Regions from separate parts of the Pseudoduganella aquatica genome, predicted to be linked through region 3. Evidence: predicted binding sites of a transcription regulator. Region 3 holds the regulator's gene; each other region holds the start of a gene.
What was found. The regulator FNR, encoded in region 3, switches genes on or off when oxygen is low (the NO sensors DNR and NnrR bind a similar motif). The targets are predictions, from matches to a motif close to TTGATNNNNATCAA.
Positions count from the first base shown of each region.

Region 1: a site for FNR is predicted at 1,867-1,880, ahead of KT882_RS21795 (bacteriohemerythrin). Genes of this name have one in related genera too.
Region 2: a site for FNR is predicted at 1,741-1,754, ahead of KT882_RS28180 (KamA family radical SAM protein). Genes of this name have one in related genera too.

Region 1 covers NZ_CP086370.1:4,905,336-4,908,606, forward strand. The annotation lists gene KT882_RS21785 (HD-GYP domain-containing protein) at 1-137, opposite strand, end outside; gene KT882_RS21790 (zinc-dependent alcohol dehydrogenase family protein) at 354-1,337, opposite strand; gene KT882_RS21795 (bacteriohemerythrin) at 1,397-1,783, opposite strand; gene KT882_RS21800 (ABC transporter permease) at 1,907-3,106, opposite strand; gene KT882_RS21805 (ABC transporter ATP-binding protein) at 3,100-3,271, opposite strand, start outside.
Region 2 covers NZ_CP086370.1:6,319,635-6,322,905, reverse strand. The annotation lists gene KT882_RS28190 (methyl-accepting chemotaxis protein) at 1-1,113, opposite strand, end outside; gene KT882_RS28185 (cache domain-containing protein) at 1,129-1,590, opposite strand; gene KT882_RS28180 (KamA family radical SAM protein) at 1,817-3,214, shown strand.
Region 3 covers NZ_CP086370.1:3,840,821-3,844,091, reverse strand. The annotation lists gene KT882_RS17175 (alpha-L-fucosidase) at 1-1,546, shown strand, start outside; gene fnr (fumarate/nitrate reduction transcriptional regulator Fnr) at 1,661-2,431, shown strand; gene KT882_RS17165 (TraR/DksA C4-type zinc finger protein) at 2,466-2,729, opposite strand; gene KT882_RS17160 (sensor histidine kinase) at 2,879-3,271, shown strand, end outside.

The sequences.
Region 1 (3,271 bases), 1.1 Mb from region 3:
GCGTCGAGCTTGGCCTGGTCCGCCAGCAGGAAGCGGCTGCGCCAGAAAGGGCTGGCTAGCCAGGAGCTGTCAAAAGCATGTAAGAACATGCCCAGCCGAAGCTCGGCAACCCGGATCTGCTTCAAATTTTTTGCCATTGGACAAGTATTTTTCTGCAAGCACTGCTATGACGATGGCAGCCCGGGGCGCCCGGCCCCGAAACTGGATTTCCTGCGGTAATCATAGCAGCTAGCAGGCCGGCTCAGCGGCCCGCCGGCCGCGCGCCGTCAAAATTCTTCCCGGTCGGCAACGCTGCCCGCGCCGCCGCGCCCGCACGGGCTATAAAATTGATCCACATCAATTTTCAGCGCGGTTCAGGGCACCAGCACGGCAGCGCCGTCCACGGCGCCGGCGCGCAGCGCCGCCAGCGCCGCGTTGGCCTGCGCCAGCGGAAACGCGCTGGCGTGGGTGCGCAGCGGATAGTCCGCCGCCAGCCGCAGGAAGGCCTCGCCGTCGGCGCGGGTCAGGTTGGCCACCGAGCGCAGCACGCGCTCGCCCCACAGCAGGGCGTAGGGAAAGGACGGCACGTCGCTCATATGGATGCCGGCGCACACCACCACCCCGCCCTTGCGCACCGCGGCCAGCGCCTGCGGCACCAGCGCGCCGACCGGGGCGAACAGGATGGCGGCGTCCAGCGGCGCAGGGGCGCGCTGGTCGCTGCCGCCGGCCCAGCTCGCGCCCAGCGCAAGCGCGAAGCGCTGCGACGGCAGGTCGCCGGGGCGGGTGTAGGCATACACCTCGCGGCACTGGTGGCGCGCGATCTGGCACAGCAGATGGGCCGCTGCGCCGAAGCCGTACAGGCCGATGCGCTGCGCCGGGCCGGCCATGGCATAGGCGCGATAACCGATCAGGCCGGCGCACAGCAGCGGCGCCGCGTGCACGTCGTCGTAGCCTGCTGGCAAGCGAAAGACATAGCGCGCGTCGGCCACCATGTACTCGGCATAGCCGCCGTTCAGATCGTAGCCGGTGAAGCGCGCCTGCCCGCACAGGTTCTCCTGCTGCCGGACGCAGTAGGCGCAGAGGCCGCAACTGCCGCCCAGCCAAGCCACCCCCACCCGTTCGCCCAGCGCGTAGCCGGACACGCCGGCGCCGCAGCGCAGCACCCGCCCCACCACTTCGTGGCCGGGGATGAGCGGCGCCCGGTGCGGCGCCAGTTCGCCGTCGGCGATATGCAGATCGGTGCGGCATACGCCGCAGGCGCCCACCCGCAGCAGCAGTTGCTGCGCTTGCGGCGCCGGCAGCGGCACCCGGGCGGCGCGCAGCGGCTGGCCGGGCCGGTCCAGCAGCATGGCCAGCATGGTCCCGTCCGGGGCCGGCAGATCGGGCAGGGGTGCGCTCATGCGGCCTCCTTGCCCGGCTAGCTGGACGGCGTGGAGGCCAGCTGCACGGCAATGGCCAGCACCGTATCCATGGTGGCCAGGTGCGCTTCGAACCACAGCGGCAGCAGCGACACGGCGTGGCGCGCCGCCGCCACGTCGTCCGGATGCAGGCCGTGCAGCGTGGCCAGCACGCGCGCGTGCTGCTCGCGGTGCGCCGGCAGGCCCGGGTAGCCGATCGCCTCCATCAACGCCTCCTCCGCGCGGAAGTCCTGCTCCAGGCAGTCGACCAGCAAGGCCAGGCCCGCACCGAATGCCTCGTCCGGCTGCGCCAGCAGGTGCGCGATCTGCCCGATCAGGGCCTGGTGGGCCAGATCGACCGACGGTATGCCCACCGCCATGTGCGGCGCCCATGCGATCTGCTCCATAGTGTGCCCTCCTGTTGCTTGCGCCGCCGCGCGGCGCGCAAGCTTACAATAGTCCACCCGCCCGGCCGGCGCAGCGCGCGGGTTTGATAAAAATCAAAAAACCGGCGAATTGTCTTTCCGCCGCTATTCATTGCGCAGCGCCGCAATCGGGTCCATGGCGGCGGCGCGCCGCGCCGGCACATAGCCGAACAGCACCCCCACGCCGGCCGAGAAGGCGAAGGACAGCAGGTTGATGCGGGGGTTGAACAGATAGGGCAGCTGCATGGCGGCGGCCAGCAGCGCGCCGGCCGCCGCCGCCAGCGCCACTCCGATCAGCCCGCCCAGCGTGGCCAGTACCACGGCTTCGATCAGGAACTGCAGCAGCACGTCGCGTTCGCGCGCGCCGATGGCCAGCCGCAAGCCGATCTCGCGGGTGCGCTCGGTGACGCTGACGAGCATGATGTTCATGATGCCGATGCCACCGACCAGCAGGCTGACCGAGGCCACCGCGCCGAGCAGGGTGGTCATCACCCGCGCCGCGCCGGACATGGTGTCGGCCAGCTGGCGCGTGTCGACGATGTTGAAATTGTCCTCGTCGCCGGCGGCCAGTTTGCGCCGCTCGCGCAGCAGCTGGCGCAGGCGCGCCTGCAGCGCCGCGCCGTCGCTGTCCTCCTGCATCGAGATCAGCAGCGTGTTCACGCGCTGGTTGCCGGTGACCCGGCGCTGCAGGGTGCGCAGCGGCAGCAGCACCACGTCGTCCTGGTCGTTGCCGGACGCGCCCTGCCCCTTGGCCGCCAGCAGCGCCACCACCACGCAGGAGAAGCGCTTGATGCGCAGCCGCTCGCCCAGCGGGTCGCGTCCCGGCAGCAGCGCGCGCGCCACCGTGGCGCCCAGCGCGCAGACGGCGGCGCCGGCGCGCTGCTCGCCGTCGTCGAAGGGCCGCCCGGCCGCCAGCGTCCAGTTTGCCGCGCGCAGCCAGCCGGCGCTGCCGCCGGCCACGCTGGTGCTCCAGTTGCGCCCCTGCGCCACCACGGCGGCGCCGGCGCGCGCCTCGGCCGCCACCGCCCGGATGCCGCCGATCTGCGCGGCTATCGCATCGGCGTCGGCTTCGCGGAACGCCGGCGCGCCGCCGCCCGGCCCCACGCGCTGGCCGGGGCGCACCATCAGCAGGTTGCTGCCCAGGCTGGCGATCTGGTCGTGCACGGCCCGCGTGGCGCCGTTGCCCAGCGTGACCATGGTGATCACCGCCGCCACCCCGATCACCACCCCCAGCATGGTCAGGCTGGAGCGCAGCAGCGTGCGGCGGATCGCGCGCAGCGCCAGCAGGACGGCGTTGCTCAGCATGGCGCCGCCGCCGCGGCGCTGTCGCTGTCGACGCGCCCGTCGCGGAAGCGGATCAGGCGGCCCGCGTAGCGCGCCATGTCCGGTTCATGCGTCACCATCAGCACCGTGATGCCGGCGTCCCGGTTGAGCCGGCACAGCAGTTCCATGATTTCGCCGCTGCGCTGG
Region 2 (3,271 bases), 2.5 Mb from region 3:
GGTCTGGAAGGAGATGCCGTCGATGACGCCGATAATTTCGACGATCTTGCGCGAGCTGGCCCGTATCGTGTCCATGCTGTGCACCGCCTGCGCCACCGCCTCGCCGCCCTTGCTGGCCAGGCCGCTGGCGCTGGCCGCCAGGTCGCAGGCCAGGCGCGCGTTGTCGGCGTTCTGCCGTACGGCCTGGGTCAGGTTCTGCATGGCGCTGGCGGTTTCCTCCAGCGAGGCGGCCTGGCGCTCGGTGCGGTTGGACAGGTCCAGATTGCCACTGGCGATTTCGTGCGAGGCGGTGTCGATGGCCTGCACCGCGCCCGTCACGGTGAGCAGGGTCTGGTTCAGGTTGGCGATGGTCTGGTCCAGCGCGCGCGCGGTGTCGGCGATCTCGTCGCGGCCCTCGTTGCGCCGGCCCAGCACCAGCCGGCCCGCCGCCAGCTCCCGCACCGCTTCGCCGATGGCGCGCACGTCGCGCAGCAGCGCCGCGCGCACCCGCACCGTGGCCAGCAGCGACAGCGCCACCGACAGCAGCACCAGCCCGGCCATGGTCGCGCCCAGCGCATGGAAGCCGGCGCGCGCCTCCGCGTGGGCCTGTACGCTGAGCGTCTTTTCCAGGGCGGCCAGCTTGCCCAGCTGCTCGTTGAGCAGCACGAACTGGGCCTCGGCCTTGGCCATGGAGTTGGTGGCGATGGACTGGTCCACGGCCGCGATCTCCATGGTCTCCAGCACCTGCTTGCGGTAGGCCGCCAGCGCCTGCGAGGACGCGTCGACAATGGCGCGTTCGGCCGGATCGGCCACGGCGGCCAGCGCGGCCAATTGCTTGTCCACGCCTGCGTGGCGGCTCTTGATCTGCGCGCCCAGCGCGTCCAGCCGCGCCTGGGCAAAGCTGCCGTTGATCCAGGCCAGCAGCTGGTAGATATTGGCGTGCGCCAGCCGGGCGTCGCCCATCACGCTGGCGGTGGCCTGCAGGCGCGCGGCGCGCACCTGCACCAGGTTTTCCATGGCCGTGTTCTGGCGCACCATGCCGTACCAGGCGCTGGCCGACGTGGCCACCAGCAGCACCAGCACCAGGCCGGGCGCCAGCAGCAGTTTCGGTCCTATCCGCATTTTGTTCAGCATGGCTGCCTCCAAGGCTTATTTTTTGTAGATGCCCGCTTCGAGCACCACGTCGCCCACCCTCAGGATGTAGGTGGTCTTGGGTTCGATCTTGCCGGTGGTGGGGTTTTTGTACATATAGTCGACCCAGCCCTTGCCCTTCTTCGCGGCCAGCTCGATGATCTCGCGGCGGTATTTTTTGCCGTTGGCGTCCGGCACGTCGGTCAGGTCCTTGCCGACGATGGCGGGGTTGACCGGGTGCGCCAGCACGATGCCGGTGTTTATGTCGCGCATGTCCACGTACAGCGAGCCCTGCAGGAACTCCGGATCCTTGCCGCTGATTTTTTTCATCATCTCTTCCTTGCCGTTCGCCTTCATGAAGGCGGCGCCGCGTTCGGCCATGGCGATGGCGTCTTTTTCGGTGGGTTCGCTGTTGGCCGAGGCCGCTGCCGCGGCGGCCATTCCCAGGCAGAGCAGGGCGGTGTTCATCAGTCGTTTCATGGCTTGACTCCCAGGGTTGTGTGTGTCGGATTAATTTACGCTCGGCAGGCGGAGTCCGAATTGCGATAACGCAAGCTTGCTGCAAGTCATGTCCGCGCCATGCAGATGCATCAAAGATTTCTTACTTTCTAGAAAATAGCCGGTCGCAAATTGATGTAAGGCAACGCGAATGACCGCATGAAAACTACGATGAAGTGCCGCCAACCACTTCAGACTGGAGATCGCAATGACCGCAGACGCCATGCCCGTGAAGTTCAAGCCTTACACCCGCCAGACCATCAAGCAGGCCCGCCAGTGGGAGTGGATGCCCGAGGAATTGCGCGAGGCCACGCAAGTGGTGTCGCACGTGCTGCCCTTCCGCACCAATGAATATGTGCTGGACCAGCTGATCGACTGGAACAAGGTGCCGGACGATCCTATCTACCGGCTGGTGTTCCCGCACCGCGATATGCTGCCGCCGGAGGAGTACGCCCACCTGCGCGACCTGGTGCTGGTGAAGAAGGACGACGCGGCCATCGCCAAGTATGTGCACGGCATCCGCATGCGCATGAACCCGCACCCGGCAGGGCAGATGACGCACAACGTGCCGCGCGTGAACGACGCGCCGCTGAAAGGCCTGCAGCACAAGTACAAGGAGACGGTGTTGTTCTTCCCCAGCGCGGGGCAGACCTGCCACGCCTACTGCACTTTCTGCTTCCGCTGGCCGCAGTTCGTGGGCATGGACGACATGAAGTTCGACGCCAGGGAAACCACGCAGCTGGCGGCCTATCTGCGCGAGCACAAGGAGGTGACGGACGTGCTGATCACCGGCGGCGATCCCCTCATCATGAACACGCGCTCGCTGGCCGAGTTCATCGAGCCGCTGCTGGCGCCGGAGCTGGCGCACATCCAGAACATCCGCATCGGCACCAAGTCGGTGGCGTACTGGCCGCAGCGCTTCGTGTCCGACAAGGACGCGGACGACTTGCTGCGCCTGTTCGAGCGCGTGGTCGCGTCGGGCAAGAACATGGCCATCATGGGGCACTACAACCACGCGGTGGAGCTGCGCCAGGAGATTGCGCAGAAGGCCGTCAAGCGCATCGTCGGCACCGGCGCCACCTTGCGCATGCAGGGGCCGCTGATCAGGCATATCAACGAGGATCCGAAAAGCTGGGCCGAGCTGTGGACCACCGGCGTGAGGCTGGGTGCGATCCCGTACTACATGTTTGTGGAGCGCGACACCGGACCGCGCGAATACTTCCAGCTGCCGCTGGCGCGCGCGCACGAGATTTTCCAGCAGGCATACCAGATGGTGTCCGGCCTGTCGCGCACGGTGCGCGGGCCGTCGATGAGCGCCTTCCCGGGCAAGGTGGTGATAGACGGCGTGGCCACCATCGCGGGAGAGAAGGTGTTTGCCTTGCAGTTCCTGCAGGCGCGCAATGCGGACTGGGTGCGGAAGCCCTTCTACGCCAAGTACGATCCGGACGCGACGTGGATGGATGACCTGGTGCCGGCCTTCGGCAAGGACAAGTTCTTCTTCGAGGAAGGCGAGCCTGCGCCGCGCAAGATTATCCGGCTGGCGACGGCGCGCGGCGAAGCGGTGCTGCCGCCCTCGGGCTGCGGCTCGCACAGCAACGCGGCTTGACGCCATGGATGATGCCGAGTCGGCTGGCGGCGCTCCCCTTCGGCGGGTTACGGCGCA
Region 3 (3,271 bases):
ATTGCTGTCCGGTCTAACCTTGGCCGTCCTCGCTTCCACCCTGACCGGTGCCGACGCCGGCCCCTTGCCCAAGCCGGACCGGGGCGGCGTGCCCGAGTCCAAGCTGTACGACTACGGCGTGATGGGGCCGCCCGCCACCCCGGCCACCGTGGCCGCTGCCGATGCCGCCGTCGCCACGCCGCTGCCGCCCGGCCCCTACGCGGCGGACTGGGAGTCTATCCGCAAGAATTACCGCACCCCGGCCTGGTTCGAGGACGCCAAGTTCGGCATCTTCATGCACTGGGGCGTGTACGCGGTGCCCGCCTACCACAACGAATGGTATGAAAAGCATATGTACGGCGCCGACCTGGCCTGGCACACCGCAACCTTCGGGCCGCCGGAACGCTTTGGCTACAAGGATTTCATCCCCCGGTTCAAGCAGGAGAAGTTCGACGCCGCGCAGTGGGCCACGCTGTTCCGCCGCGCCGGCGCCCGGTTCGTGATGCCCTCCGCCCAGCACCACGACAATTTCGCGCTCTGGGACAGCCATGTTACGCCTTTCAACGCCAAGCGCATGGGACCGAAGCGCGACCTGATAGGCGAACTGGCGGCCGCCGTGCGCAAGGAGGGCATGAAGTTCGGCGTGTCCAACCACGGGGTGGAGAACTTCACCTTCATCAACCCGCCCGAAGCGCTGGAAGCCCGCCTGAAAGCGGCCAAGGCCGACCTGTACGACCCGGAATGGGCGGCCTTCTACAACGTGGCCGATCGCAGCCAGCCCGCCATGGCGCGCTTCCTGACCGACTGGGTGAACCGCAACCTGGAGCTGATCGACCAGTACCAGCCCGACATTCTGTGGTTCGACAACGGCGTCAACCTGCGCGTGCTGGACCCGCTCAAGCTGCGCGTGGCGGCCTACTACTACAACCGCGCCCAGGCCTGGAACAAGGAAGTCTCGATCAGCACCAAATTCGTCGCCTACGCGCCCAGCAACGACGACGCCCAACAGGTCGGATCCATTATCGACTTTGAAAAGATAGGCGTGCGCTCGCCGCCGGACATCCGGCCCGGCCCGTGGATGGTGGACGACACCATAGGCAGCACGTGGGGCTACACCAACGGCATGAAGGTGGCCGGCGGCGCCGCCATTATTGGCCGCCTGGTCGACACGGCGAGCAAGGGCGGCTTCTACCTGCTCAATCTCTCGCCCAAGGCCGACGGCACCATCCCCGAGGAGCAGCAGCGCACCTTGCTGGACGTGGGCGCATGGCTGGACGCCAATGGCGAGGCCATCTACGGCACCCGCCCCTGGAAGCAGTTCGGCGAGGAGGGATGGCGTTTCACATCCAAGGGCACGGCGGTCTACGCCATCGGCGCGCCGCGCGACGGCTCGGTGGTGCTGCGCGTACTGGGACCGGGCGCCGGCAAGGTGAGGGGCGTGGAACAGCTGGGCCGCGACGGCGCGCTGCCATTCCGCCAGACCCAGGAAGGCCTGACGGTGGAGGGTATTTCCAGCGCGCCCGGCGCCTTGGGCGGCGCGCCGTCGGCGCTGAAAATCACCTTCTGAGCTGGCCTGTAGGGGATCCCCTACAGCAGCCAGCCGGAATACCCGATACCGCCCAGGCCCGGTGCGGGCGATACTGTCCGCATCGACAGCGCAGCCCATGCACCGGAGCCGACCATGACCACCGCCACCATCCACATCGCATCTTCCGCCCCAGCCAAGGCGCAGCCCCAGCCGCGCTGCGGCCTGTGCAGCTTCAACCGCCTGTGCCTGCCGCAGGGACTGGACGAGGATGCGATGCACCGCCTGGAGCAGATCATCTCGCGCCGCCGCAAAGTGCAGCGCGACGAGCAGCTGTTCAGCATGGGGCAGGGATTCGGCAGCCTGTACGCGGTGCGCCTGGGGCATTTCAAGACCGCGCAGGTGAACCAGCGCGGCGAGCAGCAGATTACCGGCTTCCACATGGCCGGCGACCTGCTGGGCATGGAAGCGATAGGCACCGGCCAGCACAGCTGCAGCGCGGTGGCGCTGGAGGACAGCGAAGTGTGCGAAATCCCCTTTGGCCGCCTGCAGGAGCTGGTGGCCGAAGTGCCCGAGCTGATGCACCAGTTCCACCGCGTCATGGCGCGTGAAATCCAGCGCGAACAGGCGGTTGCCCTATTTTTGGGCAATATGCGCGCCGAACAGCGCCTGGCCTTGATGCTGACCTCCCTGGGCGCCCGCTACGCGGCGCGCGGCTTCTCGCCTGCAAGCTTCCAGCTGCGCATGTCGCGCGAGGACATCGGCGGCTACCTGGGCCTGACCATCGAGAGCATCAGCCGCCTGCTGGCGCGCTTCCGCAAGGCCGGCTGGATCAGCCTGAACAACCGCGACCTGCGCATCCTGGATCTGGCCGGCCTGCAAGACTTGGCCGCCGGCCGCTTTGCCCCTGAGTGCGAAGCCGCCTGAGGCGCTGTCTGGCGCCCCGCCTGCTTCCCGTCCTCTATTCCTGTTCCACCTGGTAGCGCCGCTCGATGTTTTGCTGACAAGCCAGGCAGTGCGCAGCCGACGGCTGCGCCAGCAAGCGGGCCAGCGCAATGGCCGCGCCGCACTGGCGGCATGCGCCGTAGCTGCCGTCCGCCAGCCGCGCCAGCGCCAGTTCCACCACCTCCAGCTCCCACGTTGCCTGCTTGCGCGCCGCTCGCGCCCGCTCGCTCAACAGCATGCGCTCCAGTTCCGCCGCCGTTTCGCTGTCTACCGAGTGCATTGCGTTCTCCGCCGTTCCCATGGGTGTAACTGTATGGGAAGCGGGCGTTCCGCGTCAGTGGCTGGTTTGATCCAGGTCAAATTGCCGCCGAATTTCCGCTGCGGACACTAAGGCTTTACCGGGGCGGGCATCTTTCGTATGATTGCGGCATGCAAAATCCCCCCATCGCCGACCAAAGCCTGGCCTGGCTACTGGCAGCCGCCACCGATCCCGTCCTCATCGTAGACCGCGGCGGCGCGATTGCGCTCGCCAATCCGGCCCTGGAAGCGCTGTTCGGCTACACGCAGGAGCAGTTGCAGGGCCTGCCGGTGGAGACGCTGATACCCGAACGCTTCCGCCACGGCCACCAGGCGCTGCGCGAAGGCTACACCGCCGAGCCGCATCCGCGCGCGATGGGCGCGGGGGCCCAGCTGTCCGGCCGCCACCGCGAGGGACGCGAATTCCCGGTCGAGGTCAGCCTGTCGCCGCTGCGCAGCCCGGACGGCCAGACCATGGTGATGGCCACCATCCACGACATCAGCGCCCGCAAGGCCGCCGAACAG